Regions from separate parts of the Massilia sp. X63 genome, predicted to be linked through region 2. Evidence: predicted binding sites of a transcription regulator. Region 2 holds the regulator's gene; each other region holds the start of a gene.
What was found. Region 2 encodes FNR, which switches genes on or off when oxygen is low (the NO sensors DNR and NnrR bind a similar motif). Its sites were predicted from a motif close to TTGATNNNNATCAA; they were not measured.

Region 1: AB3347_RS14415 (universal stress protein) is a predicted target of FNR. The motif match lies at 4,883-4,896, and genes of this name have one in related genera.
Region 3: AB3347_RS22775 (CehA/McbA family metallohydrolase) is a predicted target of FNR. The motif match lies at 3,469-3,482, and genes of this name have one in related genera.

What each region holds. Positions count from the first base shown of each region.
Region 1 is NZ_JBFTEF010000006.1:221,345-228,707, forward strand. Features, by position in the region: gene AB3347_RS14390 (ligase-associated DNA damage response DEXH box helicase) at 1-280, shown strand, start outside; gene pdeM (ligase-associated DNA damage response endonuclease PdeM) at 277-954, shown strand; gene AB3347_RS14400 (glycine zipper 2TM domain-containing protein) at 1,041-2,147, shown strand; gene AB3347_RS14405 (Crp/Fnr family transcriptional regulator) at 2,322-3,116, opposite strand; gene AB3347_RS14410 (response regulator) at 3,538-4,182, opposite strand; gene AB3347_RS14415 (universal stress protein) at 4,343-4,810, opposite strand; gene AB3347_RS14420 (protein phosphatase CheZ) at 5,202-6,080, shown strand; gene AB3347_RS14425 (chemotaxis protein CheA) at 6,080-7,363, shown strand, end outside.
Region 2 is NZ_JBFTEF010000030.1:67-7,429, reverse strand. Features, by position in the region: gene cydB (cytochrome d ubiquinol oxidase subunit II) at 1-988, opposite strand, end outside; gene AB3347_RS25610 (cytochrome ubiquinol oxidase subunit I) at 990-2,468, opposite strand; gene AB3347_RS25605 (hypothetical protein) at 2,900-3,355, shown strand; gene AB3347_RS25600 (hypothetical protein) at 3,382-5,049, shown strand; gene fnr (fumarate/nitrate reduction transcriptional regulator Fnr) at 5,179-5,943, shown strand; gene AB3347_RS25590 (AraC family transcriptional regulator) at 5,954-6,712, shown strand; partial or broken gene AB3347_RS25585 (hypothetical protein) at 7,178-7,363, shown strand, end outside.
Region 3 is NZ_JBFTEF010000016.1:54,998-62,360, forward strand. Features, by position in the region: gene AB3347_RS22760 (glucoamylase family protein) at 1-1,486, shown strand, start outside; gene AB3347_RS22765 (outer membrane beta-barrel protein) at 1,483-2,349, shown strand; gene AB3347_RS22770 (DUF3828 domain-containing protein) at 2,528-3,043, opposite strand; gene AB3347_RS22775 (CehA/McbA family metallohydrolase) at 3,721-5,358, shown strand; gene AB3347_RS22780 (TMEM165/GDT1 family protein) at 5,374-5,949, opposite strand; gene AB3347_RS22785 (M1 family metallopeptidase) at 6,123-7,363, shown strand, end outside.

The DNA.
Region 1 (7,363 bases), on a different contig from region 2:
GTCGCTGTTCTTCGAGGTCTTCCGCAAGCACGACACGGGCAACCTGCTCCTGAGCCAGGCCCAGCGCGAGGTGCTGGAGCAGGAGCTGGAACTGACGCGCCTGCGCGAGACCCTCGGCGAGCTGCACGGGCGCCGCGTCGCCTTCCGCGAGGTCAAGCGCGCCACGCCCTTCGGCTTTGCGCTGATGGTCGAACGCTTCCGCGAGAAGGTCAGCACCGAGAAGCTGTCCGACCGCGTCGCGCGCATGGTGCGCGAACTCGAAAAGGCGGCCGCGGCATGAGCGCAAGCGGCACGAGCAGCAGCGTGGCCGTCCGGGTCGGGGGAGAAACGGTGCTGCTGCTGCCGGAAAAGGCGCTGTACTGGCCGCACGAAAAGATGCTGGTCATCGCCGACATCCACTTCGGCAAGGCGGCGGCCTTCCGCGCCCTGGGCGTGCCGGTGCCGCGCGGGACCACCACCGAGAACCTGCTCGGGCTCGACGCCCTGGTCGAGGCACACGGCGCGCGCCACGTGGTCTTCCTGGGCGACTTCCTGCATGCGCGCGCGGCCCATGCCAGCGCGACCCAGCAAGCCATGCTGGCCTGGCGCGAACGGCGCCGCGACCTGGCGCTGACGCTGGTGCGCGGCAACCACGACCGCCACGCCGGCGACCCGGCGGCGGCGCTCGGTATCGCGCTGGTCGACGAGCCACATGCGGTCGGCCCCTTCGCCTTCTGCCACCACCCCGATCTGGATTCCGCCGGCTACGCCATGGCCGGCCACATCCATCCGGTCTACGTGCTGGCCACCCGCTTCGATGCGCTGCGCCTGCCGTGCTTCGTGGTCGGGCAGGAGCGGATGATCCTGCCCTCCTTTGGCGCCTTCACCGGCGGTCACGCGATCCGTCCGGAACCGGGCGACAGCATCTACGTGAGCTCGGGCGAGGCGGTCCACTGCGTGCACAGCGTACGATAGCGAACCGACCCCTGGCGTGCCCGAGCGTAAATTTCCCTAAGAATATGAGGTGATCCGGTACCGCCATCGACCAGGGAGGAGAAGCCATGCATTTCAGTAAGCTGTTGCAAGCCGCATTCGCTGCCGTCATCGCCATGACGACGGCTTTCGGACCGGTGCTGACGGGCGGCGCCGTCGCCCATGCCCAGCAATACCAGAACAACCGCGCCTACGGCCCGGTCATCAACGGATTCAACGTGGAAGAGGTGCGCCGCCTGACCCCGGGCGTCGAGCTGCATTTCGACATGTACGGCAGCCCGGGCGGCACCGCGACCCTGCGCATCGACGGCGCCACCCGCAACCTGCACCTGACCGAAGTCGAGCCGGGCCAGTACACCGGCACCTACACCATCGGCACCCACGACCGCATCCGCCCCGAAAGCGGGGTGACCGCCAACCTGCGCCTGGGTAACCAGGTGGCGACCAGCCTGCTGAGCGAATCGCTGCTGCAGCCGAACGCGCCGCGCGAACGGCGCGGCCAGCTGGCCGGGGCGCCCGCGATCCAGCGTTTCGAGGTGCAGGGCAGCCCTGAGCTGGGCCCGGGCAACGAATTGCGCTTCACGGTCTTCGGCACGCCCGGCGGCCGGGTCGAGGTGGCGATCGCCGGCGCGCGCGGCGTGTTCTTCCTGCCGGAAGTGCGACCGGGCGAATACGACGCGGTCTACACGGTTCGCGCCTCGGACCGGATCGCGCCGGACAGCCGCGTCACAGCGACCATCCGCGCCAATGGCCGCTACACCACCAGCGTGCTGGGCCGGCCGCTGCTGGCAAGCGGGCGCCTGAACGAAGCGCGCGAGCCGCGCCAGGCGCGCTACTGCACCAATTGCGCGGTCGTGGAAGCGGTCAACGTGATCGAAGTGTCGGGTAACGGCAACTACCTGGGCACGGCAGGCGGCGCCGTCATCGGTGGCCTGCTCGGCAACCAGGTCGGCAGCGGCAGCGGCCGTACCGCGGCCACGGTGGCCGGCGCAGTGGCCGGCGGTCTGGCCGGACGCAACGTGCAGCGCAACATGAACCGCGAGCAGCGCTATGAAGTGGTGGTGCGCTATGCCAACAGCGGCGCGACCCAGACCCTGCAGTTCGACAACGATCCGGGCTTCCGCCAGGGCGATCGGGTGCGGGTGAACAATGGGGTGCTGTCGCGCGACCAATAATTTAAGAGTAGCGTGGGCGGGTCTCCCGCCCACGCGTTCAAGCAGCGCATGAATGCTGATCGGTTTGCCTCTGCGCTAAGGTGATGTGAACGCGCGGGCGGCATAGCCGCCCACCCTACGAAAAAACAAGGCCGGCGCCCTGGCGGGAACCGGCCTTGTTTTTTACGACGCCGATCAGGCGGTTGCCAGCACCTGGTCGTCGCCGGGCTGTTCGCTCTCGGCTTTCTGCTTGGCGCCGCCCTTGGTGCGCGAGCGCGAGGGCGGCAGGCGGCGCAGGGTCTTGAGCGCCTCGGCGTCCTTGATGCCGATGGTGCGCTGGTCGACGGTGATCAGGCCGATCTCGTTGAAGGCCGACAGGGTGCGGCTGACCGTTTCGAGCGTCAGGCCGAGGTAGCTGCCGATCTCGTGGCGGGTCATGCGCAGGTTGAACAGCTTGCTCGAGTAGCCCATCGCGGCGAAGCGGTCGGCCAGCGAAACCAGGAAGCGGGCCACCCGCGCTTCGGCCGAAAGGGCGCCGAGCATGCCGATCATGGTTTGCTCGCGCACCAGTTCGCGGCTCATGACGCCGTACATCATGTTCTCGAGCTCGGCGTGGACGCGGCCGAGGGCGGTGAGCTTCTTGAACGGCAGCAGGATCAGGTCGCAGTCGGACAGGGCCACGGCTTCCGAGGCGTAGTGGCGGGTGTGGATGCCGTCCACGCCCAGCATGTCGCCCTTCATCGGGAAGCTCAGCACCTGCTCGTTGCCGAACTCGTCGATGAGCACGGTCTTGAGGAAGCCGGAGTTGACGATGTACAGGGTGTCGAAGGCCTGGCCGATGGTGTGTACCCGCTGTCCGGTCTTGAACTGGACGTGCTGGAACAGCAGTTCTTCGGAGGTGACCGAGACGCTGGCGGGAATGCGCAGCAGGTCGCAGACTTCCTTGAGGTTCGACCAGAGACGTCCCTGGCGCTGGCGGCCGGCTTCCATGGGGGTATGCAGGGTCGGCTGAGTGACGTTGCGTGGTTCTGACGTTGGCTGGGACTGCATGCTCATCTCCAGGTGAAAGACTCAGGGTTTCAGGCGGCGACCACAGGGCGGAGCAGGCAACCGGTGCTTTGGAAAATTCCCGCTGCCGGTGGCTCACGCTGGGACTTGGATCGCAAGCAAGTCGAAACGCTGAATTCAGTATGCCAACACGAGTCCGGCACGGATATCAGCGATGGCTGAATATGTAGGTAGGAAGGATGACAGGCTTGTAGGAATATTCCGACCCGCGACATGGGGCGCCAGAGGGAAGTGCGGGGAGGGGGGAGCGAGGAGGGGAGCAGGTCAGGGTAGAAATTCCTACCCTGGAAGCGTGGCGTCGCAGGCACAAAACGAGCTGCCGCGTGTCTAAAACGTCTTTGTATTACGCCTTCATCGGAGACAAGAGCCTGTGCGCCACGGCGTACTGGACCATTTCCGACAACGACGTCATGCCCATCTTCTGCATGATGCGGGTCTTGTGGGTGCTGACCGTCTTGACCGACAGGTGCAGGCTGTTCGCGATTTCCGTGATCGACTTCCCGCCGACGAGCAGCGAAAACACCTCGAACTCGCGGTCCGACAGTTGTTTATGCAACAGCTGTTCGTTCGGCGTCATGATGTTCAGGGCCAGCTGCTCGGCCACCTCGGTACTGATATATGGACGTCCCGAGGCCACCTTGCGGATGGCGCCCACCAGCTGGGTGCCCGCGCTTTCCTTGGTCAGGTAGCCCTGGGCGCCGGCGCGGATGGCCCGCACCGCGTACTGCTCTTCCTCGTGCATGGTCAGGATCAGGATCGCCAGCTTGGGCGCTTCGCTGCGCACCTGGCGGATCAGGTCGACGCCGCTGCGGCCCGGCATCGAGAGGTCGAGCAGCAGCAGGTCGAAGCCGCCCTGGCGTACCTGGGCCAGCACTTCGAAGCCGTTGGTCGCTTCCCCGGCGATCTCGATATCCGGTGCGCCGTCGAGGATGCGCTTGAGGCCTTCGCGCATGATCGTGTGGTCGTCGGCAATGACTATGCGAATCATAAATCCATCCTTCGAGGTGAACGCGACGATGACCGATGCAGGCTAACACGGGATCGTACCGGTATTTGTCGTACTTTCGTCAGGTCCGGCTTCCCGGGGCCCGGAGCCGGCTTCCCGGGGCCCGGAGCCGGCTTCCCGGGGCCATGCCCTGCTGCGCGCCTCATGCCGGCGCCGGCTCGCTGATCAGGCGGTGCACCAGCACCGGCTTGCTCGTGTGCGACAGCACCTTGTTGGTGACGCTGCCCAGCAACAGCTGGCCCCAGCCGCTGCGGCCGTGCGAGCCCATGAAGATCAGGTCGCAGCCTTCCTGCTCGGCGACGTCGACGATCTTGAGGGCGGCGCTGTCGGAAAACGCGGTCATGCACGCATGCTTCAGGCCTGCGCCGGCGCAGGAACGCATGATCTTGCCCATGTATTCTTCGCCCATGCGGCGCATCTGGGCGATGTATTCCTCTTCGCTGGGGTAGGAGGGCGGAATGATTTCCACATAGACGGGGTACTGGTACTCGGGCGCGACGAACAGGGCCAGCACCTCGGCGCCCATCTGTTGCGCGAATTTGACACCGGCGCAGGCCGTATGCTGCGACACGGCCGAGCCGTCGGTGGTGATCAGGATTTTGCGATACATGGTTGACTCCTCCAATGGCCACGCCATTCTGGAGCGAACACGGCATGGCGGCGATTGCAAGAACGCAAACTGTTGAGCTCGATCAAACTCCGGGTATTTATTTCAATGGCACAACAACACCGGGTTAAGAATACGCTTCGCGTTACGAAAAACAACACCTCCCTTGTGTAATTATTCAGGAACCCTGCAATTTAATTGTCGCGGAATTAAGTTTCACTGTCCATTTTGTTGCGTCTCCGTCTCCGACATTTACCTACGGCAACCACACTGCTACACTCCCATGCAGATTTGACCCATCCCGCGTGCCGCCGAAATGGCCGGATGGGCGCAGTAAAAATACCGTAATTGCAACGCTCATTGCGAACTTAAACACCATGGAGAAGCAGGGATCATGACCAACGCCGCTGACGATTTCGACGCACTATTCGAGGAAGTGGCGGCGCAGCGCGCCAGCGCTCCCGCCGCCGCCCCGGCGCCGGCGCCCGAGGCCGCGCCCGCTGCGGCAAATGCCGCCCCGGCCGACGAGGACGACCTCGAATCCCTGTTCGACCAGGTGGCCGCCTCGAGCGCTCCGGCGACCGCCGCGGCCGCGCCGGTTGCCACGGCTGCGGCCGCTCCGGTGGCTGCAACGACCCTGCCGGCCGCCAGCAGCGACGGCGAGCACGCCATGTTCGAGCGCCTCGGCGGCATCGTGCGCCTGTTGCACGATTCGCTGCGCGAGCTGGGCTACGACAAGGCGCTGACCGAAGCCTCGTCGGCCATCAACGATGCCCAGGACCGCCTGGAATACGTCGCCACTCTCACCGAGCAGGCCGCCAACAAGGTGCTGAACACCCTGGACGAAGGCATGCCGGCGCAGGACCTGCTGTCGAAGCAGGCCAAGGACATGGAAAACCGCTGGGCCGACCTGTTCTCGGGCAAGCTGAGCCTGGACGAGTTCAAGGCCCTGGCCGGCGACGCGCGCCAGTTCGCCGCCGCCGTCAACGAAGCGACCGAAGCGGAAAAGGCGCGCCTGCTCGAGATCATGATGGCGCAGGACTTCCAGGACATCACCGGCCAGCTGATCAAGAAGGTGGTCAAGATCACCCAGACCGTCGAAGCCGAGCTGGCGCAGCTGCTGCGCGACAGCGCCCCCGCCGACCTGAAGGAAAAGCTGGCCAAGAAAGAAGTCCCGCCTGCGCCTGCGCCGCTGATGCAGGGCCCGTCGGTGCCGGATACGGCACTGAACCAGGACAGTGTTGACGATCTTCTGGCCGATCTGGGGTTCTAATGGACGATATGCTCAAGGACTTCGTCGTCGAGGCGATGGACCTTGCAGTGAATGTTGAAGAACATTTGCTGCGCCTCGAACGCGATCCCGACAACAAGGAAACGCTGAACGCGGTGTTCCGTTCCTTCCACACGATCAAGGGCGGCGCCGGCTTCATGGGCCTGCCCGCGCTGGTCGCGGCCTGCCACCTGACCGAGAACCTGTTCGACGCGCTGCGCACCGGCGCCGCGCCGGTCACGCCGCTCGCGATCGAAGCCGCGCTCGAAGCCTCCGGCTTCGTGGCCGACCAGTTGAACGACCTCAACAACGGCACGCCGCCGGAAGGCCTGGCGCAGATGCCGGAAGCGCTCGAACGCATCCTGAAGGACGCGATCGAAGGCAAGGGCGCGCCGAGCGCAGCCCCGGCCGCTCCGGCTGCGGCGCCGGCCGCCGTACCCGCGGCTGCAGCGGTCGCCGCTGCGCCTGTCGCCCTTGCCGCAGTCCCGGCCGCAGGTGACGATGGCCTCGACTGGGTTGGCATGTACAACGCCGTAGTGCCCGCGAGCGTCGCGATTGCCGCAGGATCGGCGCCGGCCGTGGCCGCCACCGCGGCTGTTGCCCAGGCGCCTGCCGCTGCCGCTGCCGACGCTGCGCCGGCCGCCAAACCGGGCGGCTGGGACGGCGTCGACCGCCGCCAGAACGACAAGGTCGCCGATGCGCGCGCAGCAAGCGCCCCGGCCAAGGACGAAAGCATCCGCATCGATGCGGTCAAGCTGGACGCACTGCTGGAAGTGGCGGGCGAATCGGTGCAGGCCGCCAACCAGGCCGCCGTGCTGCTCGAACGCCTGCAGCAGTTCAAGTTCGAAGGCCCGGCCGCCGCCCTGATGGCCACGCTCACCGAGACCCTGGAACGCGCGTCGCGTTACTCGGCCGAACTGCAGCGCGCCACGCTGGCCACCCGCATGCAGCCGGTCGGCCGCCTGTTCCAGAAATTCCCGCGCCTGGTGCGCGAGCTGGCCAAGGACCTGGGCAAGGATGTCGAACTGACCATCGAAGGCGCCGAGACCGAGGTCGACCGCGTGGTGGTGGACAGCCTGTACGACCCGCTGGTGCACATGCTGCGCAACGCGCTCGACCACGGCGTCGAGTCGCCGGAAGAACGCGTGGCCGCCGGCAAGCCGGCCAAGGCCTTCATCCTGCTCAAGGCATGGCAGGAAGCCAACAGCGTCATGATCGTGCTGCAGGACGACGGCAAGGGCATGGACCCGGTCAGGCTGCGCCGCAAGGCGATCGACAAGGGCCTG
Region 2 (7,363 bases):
CCCGGAACACCCAGTACGACCAGGCCGTGTACATCAGGATGATGGGCAGGATGAACAGGGTGCCGACCAGCGCGAAACCCTGGCTGCTCGGAGGCGAGGCGGCCTCCCAGATCGAGATCGCGGGCGGCACGATGTGCGGCCAGATGCTGATCGCCATGCCGCTGTAGCCCAGGAAGATCAGGGCCAGCGCGGCCACGAAGGGAACCCGATGCGGCAAGTCGTCCTCGTCCCCTGCCAGCGAGCGCAGCAGCAGCACGATGAACACGGCCACCAGCACCGGCACCGGCGCCAGGAACAGGATGTTTGGGAAGCTGAACCAGCGCGCCGCCACCGCCGGGTCGCGCCACGGGGTCCAGATGCTGACGATGACGATGGCGGCGAGCAGCATCAGGGCCAGGGGACGCGCCACCTGCACCATGCGGGCGTGCAGTTCGCCCTCGGTCTTCATCACCAGCCAGGTGGCGCCCAGCAGGGTGTAGGCGATCATCACGCCGACACCGGCCAACAGCGGAAAGGGCGCGATCCAGTCGAGCGGCCCGCCGGCATAGCTGCGCCCGGATACCGTAATGCCGTCCAGGAAGGCGCCCAGCGCCACGCCCTGGAAGAAGGACGCCACCACCGAACCGCCGATGAAAGCCTTGTCCCACAGGTGGCGCTCGTGCTCCCTGGCCTTGAAGCGGAACTCGAAGGCCACGCCGCGAAACACCAGGCCGACCAGCATGAAGATCAGCGGCAGGTACAGTCCCGACAGGATGATCGAGTAGGCCACCGGGAAGGCCGCCAGCAGCCCCTCCCCGCCCAGCACCAGCCAGGTCTCGTTGCCGTCCCAGACCGGCGCCACCGTGTTCATCATGGTGTCGCGGTCGCGTTTCTTCGGCGTGAAGGGAAACAGCAGGCCGATGCCCAGGTCGAAACCGTCCAGCAGCACGTACATGAAGACGGCGAAGTAGATGATGACCGCCCAGATGACGGTGGTGTCGATGCCCATGCTAGCTCCCCCGCCGGTCGTGATCGTGACCCTGGTCGTGTGGATGACTGCCCTCGCCTTCCGGCCCCGGCTCGTCGTCGTTGGCCACGTCCGCCGCCGACAGCGGCCGCATCGGCGTGCGCTCCTCGCCGGGGCCGCCCTCGGCCGGTCGGTGCAGCTCGAAGCGCTGCGGCCCCTTGCGCATCATGCGCAGCAGGTACACGGTGCCGGTGCCGAACACGAAGACGTAGGCCGCCACGAACAGCGCCAGGGTGAGCGCCAGCGAACCGGCGCCGTGCGGCGAGACTGCGTCGGCGGTGCGCAGCACCCCGTACACGACCCAGGGCTGGCGCCCGACCTCGGTCGTGGTCCAGCCGGCCAGGATGGCGACCAGGCCGGCCGGTCCCATCCACAGAGCGAAGCGCAGGAAGGGGCGCCTGGTCCATAGGCGGCCGCCCCGGCGCAGCCACAGGCCCCAGGCGCCCAGCGCGATCATGAGCAGGCCCAGGCCCACCATCAGGCGGAAGCTCCAGAACACGATCAGCGAGTTCGGCCGGTCTTCGCGGGGAAATTCCTTGAGTCCGGGGATCTGGCCGGTCCAGGAGTGGGTGAGGATGACGCTGCCCAGGTGCGGGATGCCCACTGCAAACCTGGTCCTTTCCTCGTCCATGTCGGGGATGCCGAACAGCAGCAGCGGAATCGCCCGCTCGCCTTCGTTCTGCCAGTGCCCTTCCATCGCCGCCAGCTTGGCCGGCTGGTGCTTGAGGGTGTTCAGGCCATGGAAGTCGCCTACCAGGGCCTGGATCGGGGCCACGATCAGGATCATCCACATCGCCATCGACAGCATCTTGCGCACCGCCGGGTTGTCGCGTCGCTTGAGCAGCTGCCAGGCGCCGGTGGCGCCGACGATCAGCGCCGTGGTGAGATAGGCGGCGATCACCATGTGCAGCAGCCGGTACGGGAAGGACGGGTTGAAGACGATCGCCAGCCAGTCGGCCGGCACCATGCGCCCGCCCTCGATGGCATAGCCGCGCGGGGTCTGCATCCAGCTGTTGGCGGCCAGGATCCAGGTCGACGAGATCAGCGTGCCGACCGCGACCGCGCAGGTGGCCGCGAAATGCAGGCCCGGTCCGACCCGGGTCCAGCCGAACAGCATCACGCCCAGGAAGCCGGCCTCGAGGAAGAAGGCGGTCAGCACCTCGTAGGACAGGATCGGGCCCATGATGCTGCCGGCGAACTCGGACAGGTAGCTCCAGTTGGTGCCGATCTGGTAGGCCATCACGATGCCTGACACCACCCCCATGCCGAAGGTGACGGCGAAGATCTTCAGCCAGTAGTGGTAGAGGTCGACGTAGACCTGGCGCCTGGTGCGCAGCCAGCACAGTTCGAGCACGGCCAGGTAGCTGGCCATGCCAATCGTAATCGCCGGAAACAGGATGTGAAAGGACATGGTGAACGCGAACTGCAGGCGTGCCAGGTCCAAGGCGGACAAACCGAACATGCAGGGCCCCTTTTGTTCGTTGTACTGCGCGGTTTTACTGCGGCGGCGTGACCAGAATCTAGCATGCAGGCTGGGGCCGCACGTTTGGACGAGCAGAATTGATGCGCCAATGCGTCACCCCGGCGCCGGCCGGCCCCGGAGTGCGGCGACAACTGCACGACTGCGCCCAGGCAAAGGCAAAGGCTTTATAGCTTCCGAAATCTTTCTTTCTGCCAGAAAACCGGAAGCCACTGATCCATATTAATGACCCGTCAGATCGGTCCTAGGCCCCCGAAACACTCGACTATATTGGCTGACGATTCGGGCCCGGCAGCGCCAGATCCTGCGATCAGGCATGCCATCCAGCCCGCTATCCGGCGGCCCGGCCGGCACGTCTTGCGGCGCTGCGTGCCGGGTCATCCATCGATCGTCGATGTGAAAAGGAAATGGTCATGACGAACAACCAGATCAAGCAGGCAGCCGCGCGGCTGGCGCCCGGCGCCGGCGGCGCGGACATGCGCTTCGCTTCCTCGGCCGTGCCGACCGCGTTCGCGGAAGTCCGGCAGGACGTGGACGGAGGCGCCGTGCGGCAACTGTTCCAGCCTGCCGCAGCCGGCCCCGAACCCGAACTGAGCGGGACCGGCTTCACCTACCGCCACAACTGGGGCGCGCGCCGCGGCCAGTGGGTGCTGCGGCTCAACTGGTCGGCCATCGGCCCGCGCTCGCGGGTGCTGGTGGCGATCGGCGAAGGCGCCGCCGGCGGACCGGATGCCGGCAAGTTCATCGGCTCGGCGCGCTACACGGTCCACAACGTCGCGCCGCGCGCCGGCGGCGTCGACATCTGGGTGGACGTCGAATGGAGCAGCGACATCCTGCTCTACGTCGACTACCTCGTCGTCACTCCCTGACCCATCACAGCCACAAGGAGAACAGCATGTCGCCAAACGATCGTCTCGACCGGGACGCCGCCCTCAGCCTCGACCATCCGCGCACGACGGGCGATCCCGCCGTCTCCTCGGCCTACCAGGCGCCCTACGCCGAAGCCGAAGCGCAGGTGCAGGCCGGCGCAGCCAGCATCGCGCCCGCACTGTCCGGCAACGGCTTCACCTACCGCCATGACTGGGGCCTGCGGCGCGGCCAATGGGTGCTGCGCCTCAACTGGGACCAGATCGGCACCCGCTCGCAGGTCTTCGTGGCCATCGGCGAAGGCGCTCCCGGCGGCCCCGAGGCCGGCAAGTTCATCGGCTCGGCCCGCTACACCCTGCATAACGTGGCCCCGCGCGCCGGCGGCGTCGACATCTGGGTCGACATTGCGTGGGGCGCCGACATCCCGCTGTATGTCGACTACCTGATCGTCAACCCGAACGCGGCGCCCCCGGGCAATCGCACGGTGTCGGTCACGGTGCACCGCCACAGCAGCGTGGCCCTGAGCGATGCCGAGGCCGACCGGATCCTGGCCGACATGGGCGCCATCCTCCAGAACGACGACACCGGGCCGGACGTCGCCACCCCGGTCCAGTTCGTCCGCAACGGCGCGGTGCGGGTGCTGCCGGCCACGGTCCCGGGCACCATCCAGACCTCGGCCGACCTCACCGCCCTCCTGACGGCGGGCAGCGGGGTCAAGATCGTGCAGGCGATCCGCTGGTGCGGCGGCCCGGGCGACAGCATCATCGGCTGCGCCCCGGTCGGCAGCACCACGGTGAACGTGGCGGCGGTGCGCTTCACCGCCAACCAGGAAGGCCTGATCTGGGTGCACGAGTACGGCCACAACTGCGGCCTGCCGCATCGCACCGACGACCCGCGCGCGGTCATGTACCCCTCGGTGGGCGTCGACCACAACGTGGTCAATGGCACCGAGTCGGCCGCCTACCTGGCCGGCCCGCTCAGCATCGACGGCAAGGAAGTGATGCCTGCCGGCGGCTGCTCCTGCGGCGCCGGCGGCCTGCAGGCGCCAAGCGACGTGCGCGACTTCGTGTCCCAGCACTGGATCGAAGGGGTGCCCTACGAGCTGGCCTCGCAATATACCGAGAAGGACGCCAGGCTACTGCTCGACTGGCTGGTCAACGAGCCGGAACGGCACGAGGAGTTCCTGCCGCAGATCGTGGCCACGCTCGGCTACATCGGCAGCACGATCGCGGTCCAGCCAATGATCGACTTCGTGCGCAGCCAGCGCAGCGGCCGCGCGGTGTTCAACGCTAAGAACGCCGCCCTGCTGCGCCTGGGCGACCTGGCCAACTTGTCCGGCAGCCAGGCCGCGGTCGGCTTCCTGAAGCAGGTGGCGGGCGACATGGCGCTGGCGCGCAGCCTGGCGGCCCCGCAGGCGAAGCAGGAAGCGTCCGAGGCCGCCAAGGCCGGCGCCGCGGTGGTCGCGCCGAGCGCCGAGACCCTGGCGGCCGAACTGGCGGTGTCCGCGACCTTCGGCCTGGCCCTGGCCGGCACGACCGAGTCCCAGCGGGCGGTCGAGTCGTTCAAGGCCGATCCGGACGCCTTTGCTTCGGTCAACCAGGCGGCCGGAGAGGCCGCGCAGATCGCCGCCACCGTGCGCGCCAAGGGCCGGGAGGCGTACTACAAAATGAAGGCTGAGCAACGGCACCACCTGTAAGCGCCTGCGCCGTCCGGCAGCTGGAAGGTGGCCGGCCAGGCCGGCCACCTTCTTCCCTCCGGAAAATGAAAGCCCAGAAGCCGAACAGCCGTCTATAATGGCTGCGTCAGCAATCCGCCTTTTTCCGAAATGAGCCATCCCATCTCCCTTCCGGGCGAGGCGCCGATCAGCATCCAGGCCCTCAAGACCAGCTGCAGCGCCTGCAGCATGCACCAGCTGTGCCTGCCGATGGGCCTCGAAGATGCGGACATCAACCGCCTCGACCAGATCATCGGCCGCCGCCGCCGCCTCGTGCGCGACGAGCGCCTGTACGCCATGGGCGAGCCCTTCCGCAACCTGTACGCGGTGCGCTTCGGCCACTTCAAGACCTACCAGGTGAACGCCGCCGGCGAAGCCCAGATCACCGGCTTCCAGATGGCCGGCGAACTGCTGGGCATGGACGCCATCAGCGGCACCCACCACTGCGACGCCGTGGCCCTGGAAGACAGCGAGGTGTGCGAGATCCCGTTCGTGCGCCTGGAAGAGCTGTTCGGCCACGTGCCGGCCCTGCTGCGCCACTTCCACCGCATCATGAGCCAGGAAATCACGCGCGAACAGAACGTGATGCTACTTCTCGGCAACATGCGTGCCGAGCAGCGCTTCGCGGTGTTCCTGGTCAACCTGTCGGCGCGCTACGCGGCGCGCGGCTACTCGCCGAGCAGCTTCCAGCTGCGCATGTCGCGCGAAGACATCGGCAACTACCTCGGCCTGACCATCGAAAGCGTCAGCCGCCTGCTGTCGCGCTTCAAGAAGCAGGGCTGGCTGCAGGTGGACAAGCGCGAAGTCACCCTGCTCGACCCAGTCAGGCTCAAGGCCCTGGCAGCCGGCACCGAGGTCTGCAGCCCGATGGGCTGACGCGGCCGGCATGTCCGCCTCGCCCCTGCTCGACCTGCACGTTCGCAGCTACGGCCAGACGCGGCTCGCCGACCGCCACGACTATGCCCAGCTGGTGCTGCCCCTCAAGGGCGAAGTCGCGCTCGAGATCGCCGGCCGCCAGGGGCGGCTCGATCCACTCCACGGCGCCGTGGTCGCGCCGGGCGCCTGGCACTCGCAATACAGCGCCGGCGCCAACCAGTCCCTGATCCTCGATGTCGGCGCGGCCAATCTCGAACAAGGTCCGTGGCAGCGCCTGCTCGAGCGCCCCTTCACCGCCATCGGCCCCGCCGCCCGCAAGCTGGTCGAATTCATGGGCATCCTGGCCGCCGCCCAGCCGCCCGCGCCCCCGGTACTGGCCGGCTGGACCCCGCTGCTGCTCGATACCCTGACCGTCGGCGCGCCGCAGCCGGCTTCGCGCCTGGCCGCGCTGCTGGCGCGCATCGAGGCCGAACCCGGCCTGCCCTGGAGCACCGAGCGCATGGCGCGTACCGCCGGCCTGAGCGTGAGCCGCCTGCACGCCCTGTTCCGCCTCGAACACGACTGCACCCCGGGCGACTGGCTGCTCGGCTGCCGCCTGCGGCGCGCCTGCGAGTGGCTGGCAGGCACCGACCGGCCGCTGGCCGAGATCGCGCTGGCCGCCGGGTTCTCGGAACAGAGCGCCCTCACGCGCGCCATGCGGCGCACCATGGACACCACGCCGGCGGCGTACCGGCGCGCGCATTTCCGCACCGGATGGCCTGAGCGCTAGCGCCCGCCGGGCCGTGCAGCGGGCGTCATGGCCGGCCTGCCTGCCCTTCCAGCCATGCCAGGCTCCTCCGATGCGCCCCCTCCATTGCATCGCACAGCGATTGGGCCTGCTGCCAGTTCACCCTGTGTTCACGAAACGTCGGTGCGTCGACCGTCCAGTCCACCCCGGCAGCGTAAATCGAGAAGTAGCCGAGGTAGCCGCTGTCCGGGGCAAGGCGTGCCGACGTGATAATCGTAAAACCGGTACTGGAACAAGGGACCATAGTAAGTTTCATCAGTTGGATGACGGCGCCAGGGCATCCGGCCGGCCGGCGTAAAGCATGGAATCTTCATGGTCCGGGCAGCGTGGCCGGCTCGCATTCGAGAAGTCCGCCGGCATCGACTTGTCGTCGACGATCAGGATGCGGTGCTTCGGATCCCGGCAATCATGACATCCTGAATCAATTGTGAAGTTGCTCAGCGTATCATGAATACAAAAGTCCGCCAGGAAACTTTGCGCTTATTTCTACGACGGATGTGTGGCTTTTTTTACGACATGACAGCACGCGGAAGCGGCTGGATTCCGATCGTTCGCGTGCATGCACATGGGGGAATGGGAAGGCGCTGTCCTCCTTCGCTATGGATGAGGTTTGAACTGCTGAGCTGTTTCATG
Region 3 (7,363 bases), on a different contig from region 2:
CGGCCGCCAGCGCAGCCTGGCGCGCCCGGCCGCGCTGGAACGACAGGGCCTGGCCGGCACGCTCGGCGCGGCCCTCGACCCCTGCGCCGCCCTGCAAACCGTGCTGGAGCTGCAGCCGGGCATGGAGACCGAACTGGTGTTCCTGCTCGGCGTGGCCGGCCCCGACCACCTGGCGGCCAGCCGCGCGGTGCAGCAGCACGGCGGCGCCAAGGCGGCGGCGCGCGCGCTGCGCCAGGTGCACGCCTGGTGGGACGGCTTGCTCGGCGCCGTGCGCGTGACCACGCCCGAGCCCGCGTTCGACCTGTTCGCCAACGGCTGGCTGCCCTACACGGCAGTGGCCGGCGCCATGGGCGGCGCCCCGGCCGAGCAGCTGCAGGGCGCCATGGCCGCGCTGCACGGCAGCCCGGCCACCCTGCGCGCCGCGCTGCTGCGGGCGGCCCGCGAAGACATCGGCGTTGCCGGCGCGCCGGTCGGCGACTTCCTGTGGCTGCCCTATGCGCTGTGCCGCTACGTGGCCGCCACCGGCGACTACGGCATCCTGCGCGAACCGGCCGGTGGCGGCCCGTCGAGCGGCACGCGCCTGGCGCACGACGACCTGTACCAGGTTTGCGTGCACGGCCTGCGCGGCTGCCTGCGCTTCGGCATGCACGGCCTGCCGCTGCAGGATGCGCGCATGCACGAGGACGAACAGGAACCGGGCGCCCGGCGCGAGGACGTGGGCCTGGCCTTCCGGCTCGCCACCGTGCTGCAGCGCTTTGCCGACGTGGCCGACCGCCGCGCCGATTTCGGCTTCGCCACCACCTGCCGCGGCGCCGCGCTGGCGCTCATGGCCCAGGCGGAAGAATACGGCTGGGACGGCAGCGCTTACGGGGCCGATGGCATGAGCCGCCCCGACCCCGCCACCCAGGCCTGGGCCGCCATGGCCGGCGCCAACCCGGACCGGGTGGGGGCGGTGCTGGGGGCCCTCGATGGCGCCGCCATGCACGACGGGCGCAGCGCGGCCTGGGTGGCGCTGGCCCTGGCCGGCGCCGGGGCCGGCACCCGCGCCTGGGAACTGGCCCGCTCCTTGAGTCCGCTGCGCCGGGACGGCGAAGCAGGTGTGCGCTGCGGCGCCGCGCCTTGCCTCATGATGGACGGCGCGCACCCTGCACCCCCTGGCGCGGCGGCCGGCTGGATTTATGCGTTGCTCACCGACGCGCTGCTCGGTATCATGCGCGCGGTCGACCGCCTGGCGCTGGCGCCGCTCCTGCCCATCGGCTGGGACAGCCTGCGCTTCCGCTACCGCCATGGACGGACCGACTACCAGGTCACGGTGCTGCCTGCCACGGTGGGCGAGCTGCTGGTGCTCGACGGGGCAGGACAGCAGGGCAATACCATCGAGCTCGTCGACGACGGGCGCGAGCACCGGGTGGAACACTATGTGGAACGCAGGCCGGCGGACGCGCTCGCCGGCCATCTCGACAACCAGTCAGGGACAAGAACATGAACAAACGATCGACAGGATGGACCGGCGCAGCCTGCGCCATCTTGCTGTGCTGCGCCGCGCCTGCCATGGCGATGGACTGGAGCGACAACGCCGTCAGCTACCGCTACGGCACCCGCTTCGCCGAACCCTTCAACCCCGAGCACATCAAGAAGCACATCGTGGCGTTCACCCACGCCAGCGGCTACAAGTACGGCAGCAACTACCTCAACCTGGACGTACTGAAATCCGACAGCACCGACCCGCGCTCCCTGGGGAGCAGCAGCGGCGCAAGCGAAGCCTACCTGCTGTACCGCCACACGCTCGACATCGGCGCGCTGCGCGGCCAGGAAATCCGATTCGGCAAGGTCAAGGGCATGGGCCTGACGGTCGGCTTCGACCTCAACCACAAGGAAGACGTCGGCTACAACTCGCGCAAGCGCATGCTGGTGCTAGGCCCCACCCTGATGTGGGACGTGCCGGGCTTCCTGAACACCAGCATCCTGTGGCTGCGCGAATCGAACGCGCCGAGCGGCGCCTTCCCGCCGATCTCGAACGTGCGCGGGCGCTACACCTACGACACCCACCCGATGTTCGGCGCCAGCTGGGGCATCCCGGTGAGCGAGCACTGGTCCTTCGAAGGCTTCCTGAACTTCATCGCCGCCAAGGGCCTGGACGAAACCGGCAACCCGACCAGCGCCGAGACCAACCTCGACATGGCCCTGATGGTCGACATCGGCCCGCGCTTCGGCTACGCGCCGAAGAAGATCCGGGTCGGCGTCGGCTACCAGTTCTGGAACAACAAGTTCGGCAATTCGCGCCAGACCACCGGCGGGGCAGGGCAGCGCGCCAGTACCCCGATGGTAAGGGCGGACTTCCATTTCTGATCAGTTCCGGTCGCCGGGCTGGATTCTGTCCTGGCTTACAGGTCCGGTCCCTTGGCGGTCGCGAGCTCTTCCAGGTTCCGATCGCCAATGTTCTGAGGGCGGGCGCTCCCACAATGGCGCTCTGACGCAACCAGCATGGGGGCGAGGCTGCATATGCGTACAACTTCGTTCCTCACGACTACGGAATCTTATTCGACAAAACTTTCTTGAGTGACCATCCATCCCTCTTGTAAATGATGTCAGCAATTTTCCATTTTCCAGCTATTTGCGCAACTACGAACTCGATCTTCGTTGCCTCGTCATTCGTGGGGTCCTTGAAAGTAACAGCAACCCTGCCAGGCGCTATAGTCGCCACCTCTAGGTCTGTCACTCTAGGGTCCTGAGAGTCGAACAGGGGGGCGACCTCAAGATTGCAGATTCCCTTGTGCTTCACTTGACAAGCCGCGTCCTTGACCAGTAAATCCGCTAATGCAGGTGTGAAATACTTCTCAAGGGTAGGCCGGCTTTGGTTCGCGAGGACATCCCCGAAGAGGTCCGTCTGGGCCGCTATTGCCTGCCAAGCAAAATCCTTGTACAGCTTAGCCACCACCCCAGCTTCAGTTTCTGCTTTGGCAGCAGCCACTGCGTCTCCCCACGCGAGGGCGAAGAGAGCGAGTACAGTCACAACAACACGGTTAGCGGCGGTAGACAACATAGGTTGGCTTCTCCTTTTCATAATTCGGCCCCGGCCAAAAGCCGCGTTGCTCGCCCTTGATCCCGTCGATCTGCAGATACACGTCCATTGCCATTTATTGCCTCCGTGGTTTAGGTTGAGTGCTTTTGAATTTATTTCGTTATGGCCGCCTTGCGTGTTCTGGTCGCCGCTTTGCGTTCTGGATTGATCAGCATTCCCAGTCTCAGGACGGCCGGAACGCCGCCTTGGGTACAGACTTTTGTCGTTGGTTGACCATAAGTGCACAGGGCGGCGCGCGTGATCTGTAGCTCTGTATGCGCGGTGAAGTGATATCCATCGTTAGGCCGCCCGATCCCGCCATATGGGGCGGTACTAGCCCGTGCATGGTCGTTCTGGGGATTAACGAACTTAAGCGGCTATCGTTGCGCGAAGCTGGGCTATAGGGTTTGTCTAGAGTCAATTTGCGGCCACAAGCATCAATAGGCTCCAAATGAGGCCAGCGGCGCCTTGAATCGCTACGACTCCCTGACTAAATCTCCATGCTTTCCAGAAACTATTTACTTAGCGCATCGTCATACGTCCTGAAAACTTCATTCATCTTTAATTTTTAGTTTAGGAACAAGAGATGCGTAAATAATGTCTCACCGTGATGGTTGTTAAATCAACAAGACTTTGTGTGCAATTGCAAAAATTGCATCATGAAAACCATCATCCTGCCCCCCTCCCTCCGTGCGCTCCTGCTGGCCCTGTGCTGCAGCAGCGCGTTCGCGGCCCCGGCCGAGCACAAGGAATTCGACGCCACCCTGCACGCGCCCTTCCAGGGCACAGCGGATGCGCGCCGGACCTTCAGCCTCAACTTCAGCTACCCCGGCCTGGAACAGTCCGGGAACGTCTACTGGAAGCTGGAACTGGTCGATCCGCACAAGCGGGTGGTCCGGGTCTGGCGCGGCGCCAATCCCATCCTGGGCAGCGACGTACCGGTGCAGGTCATGTGGGACGGCCGCATCAAGGGCGCGCCCGCCCGGGCCGGCCTGTACGCGGTGCGCCTGCACGCCATCCTGCGCGGCGTCGCCCATGACGAGCACCACGGCGCCGTCGAGCAGGACTGGCAGATCGCGGTCGGGCAGCCGGCCGCGCCGCGCATGCCGCGCTTCGCGCCGCTGCCCGGCGTGCGCGAGGCTGCCGGCGCGGCGATGGCGCCGGCCACCGGCGCGCTGCCCTATACCGTATATCTCGCCAACCTGCACAGCCAGAGCAACCACAGCGACGGCGGCGCCGCCCTGGACGACTGCAAGGGCGCGCAGGAGCCGCTCAAGGCCAAGTACGGTCCCGAGGCCGCGTTTGCCTATGCCAGGGGGCGCGGCCTCGACATCCTGGCGGTCTCCGAGCACAACCACATGTACGACGGCTCGGACGGCACCAACCCGAATGCCGATCCGGCCAAGGCGCGCGACCTGTACCGGGCCGGCCTGGCCAGCGCGGCCGCCTTCAACGCCACCAAGCCGGGCTTCCTGGCCCTGTACGGCATGGAGTGGGGCGTCATCAACAACGGCGGCCACATCAACATCTTCAACAGCGACGAGTTGCTGGGCTGGGAAACCAATGCCCTGGGCGAGCTGCTGGCCGACACCCGCATCGCGCGCAGCGACTATGGCGCGCTCTACACCCTGATGCGGGCGCGCGGCTGGGTGGGGCAGTTCAACCATCCCGCGCACAGCGGGCAGTTCAAGGTGAACGGCGTGCCGCTCGCCTACACGGCGGACGGCGACGAGGCGATGGCGCTGTGCGAGGTGATGAACAGTACCGCGTTCTCCACCAACGACGCCGAGAGCGAGACCCGGCGCAGCAACTTCGAGCAGGCCTGCAACCGCCTGCTCGAAGCCGGCTACCACGTCGCCTTCAGCACCAACCAGGACAACCACTGCGCCAACTGGGGCGCGTCCTATACCAACCGCACCGGCATCCTGCTGCCCAACGGGACGGCGCTCACCCGCGACAGCTTCATCGAGGCGCTCAAGGCGCGGCGCGTGTTCGCCACCATGGACAAGGGCTCGCAGCTGGTGTTCACCGCGAACGGAAAGATGATGGGCGAGCGCTTCGTCAACCGCGGCCCGCTCACGCTCACCGCGCACTTCGCTTCCAGCGCGGGCAAGAAGGCGGCGGCGGTGGCGATCATGGAAGGGGTGCCGGGGCGCAATGGCACGGTCACCGAGGTGGCGAACCTGGCCACCGCCAGCTTCACGCCGGCGCCGGGCAGGCATTTCTATTATGCGAAGGTGACGCAGGAAGACGGCAACGTGCTGTGGTCGGCGCCGGTGTGGGTCACGCAGGAGTGAGGCCGCGGCGTCCGTTCAGAACCCGAGCGCTTCGCCCGCGCCCATCAGGGTGGCGATGCCCAGCACCGCGAAGATCAGCGCCGCCAGCCCGTGCACCAGCAGCAGGGGCACGCGCCTGGCCATGCGCTCGCCGAAGACCACGGCCGGCACGTTCGCCAGCATCATGCCGAAGGTGGTGCCGGCCACCACCGCCGCCATCGCGTCGTAGCGCGCCGCCAGGGCCACGGTGGCCACCTGGGTCTTGTCGCCCATCTCGGTGATGAAGAAGGCGAGCAGGGTGGCGAGGAACACGCCGTAGCGTGCCGGCGGGGTGTCTTCGGGGGCGATCCGGTCGGGAATCATGGTCCAGGCGGCCATCGCCAGGAAGGACAGGCCCAGCACCCAGCGCATCACGCCTGGTCCCAGCAGTTCGCTCACCAGGGCGCCGACGGCGGCGGCAAAGGCGTGGTTGGCGACGGTGGCCACGAAGATGCCCAACACGATCGGCAGGGGGCGGCGAAAGCGCGCGGCGAGCAGGAAGGCCAGCAACTGGGTCTTGTCGCCGATCTCGGCAAGGCCCACGATGCCGGTCGATACGAGAAAGGCGTCCATGAAGCGGCAGCTAGGGCAGATACGAAGGCTTCGATCATAGCAGAGGCAGCCGTGCATACAGCGCGCGCCAAGCCCGCGCTCGTACTTCTCCGGCACGGTTGAAAGTGCTATCCTGCCTGCGCCCCCGGCCCTACCTGGGCTGTGCGACGGGCTCGATCCTTCCACGAGAGACCATGAAGACAAGCACCCTGCTGCGCGCCACGGCCTGCGCCTTTATCTGCCAGTGGAGCGCCTACGCGTTCGCACTCGATCCCCTCAGCTATGCCAAGTACGACCAGGTCAAGACCACCGCCCTGCACCTGGACCTGAAGGCCGACTTCACGCGCAGGACCCTGGCCGGCTACGCCGACCTGAGCCTGGACTGGCTCGACAAGAAGGCCGGCACGCTGGACCTCGACACCCGTGAACTGAGCATCTCGAAGATCGAGGCGCAGGATGCGAAGGGCGCCTGGCGCCCGGTCAAGTACACCCTCGACAAGCCCGATACCGAAAAAGGCCAGGCCCTGCACATCGCGCTGCCCGGCCAGCCGGCCAAGGTGCGCATCCACTACCAGACCGCGCCCACCGCGCCGGCGCTGCAGTGGCTCACGCCCAAGCAGACCATGTCGGGCAAGTACCCGTTCATGTTCAGCCAGTCGCAGCCGATCGCCGCGCGTTCCTTCGTGCCGATCCAGGACACCCCGGCGGTGCGCTTCACCTACACCGCGCGCATCCAGGCCCCTAGCGGCATGCGCGTCGTGATGAGCGCCGATAACGATCCCAAGGCCACCGGCAAGGGCGGCTGGAAGTTCAGCATGCCGCAGCCGGTGCCGTCCTACCTGATCGCGATCGGCATCGGCGAGCTGGAAGCGCGCACCCTGGGCCCGCGCACCGGCGTCTACGCCGAGCCGATGCGCATCAAGGCCGCCGAGTACGAGCTGGCCGATACCGAGAAGATGGTGGCCGCGGCCGAATCGCTGTACGGCCCATATCGCTGGGGCCGCTACGACATGCTGGTGCTGCCGCCGTCCTTCCCGATCGGCGGCATGGAAAACCCGCGCCTGACCTTCCTGACCCCGACCATGATCGCGGGCGACCGCAGCCTGGTCGACCTGGTCTCGCACGAGCTGGCGCACAGCTGGTCGGGCAACCTGGTGACCAACGCCTCGTGGAAGCACTGGTGGTTGAACGAAGGTTTCACTACCTACGTCACCACCCGCATCCTCGAGAAGCTGTACGGCGAGGAAGTGGCGACCATGAACCTGCAGCTCGAGCAGGAAGAAGCGCTTGATTCGCTCAAGGACATTCCGACGGCCAAGCAGGCGCTGCTCACGCGCGACCCGGACACGAGCTCCGAGCACTATACGGATGAAGGCCTGGCCTATCCGAAGGGCGCCTGGTTCCTGCGCACCCTCGAGCAGCGCGCCGGCCGCGC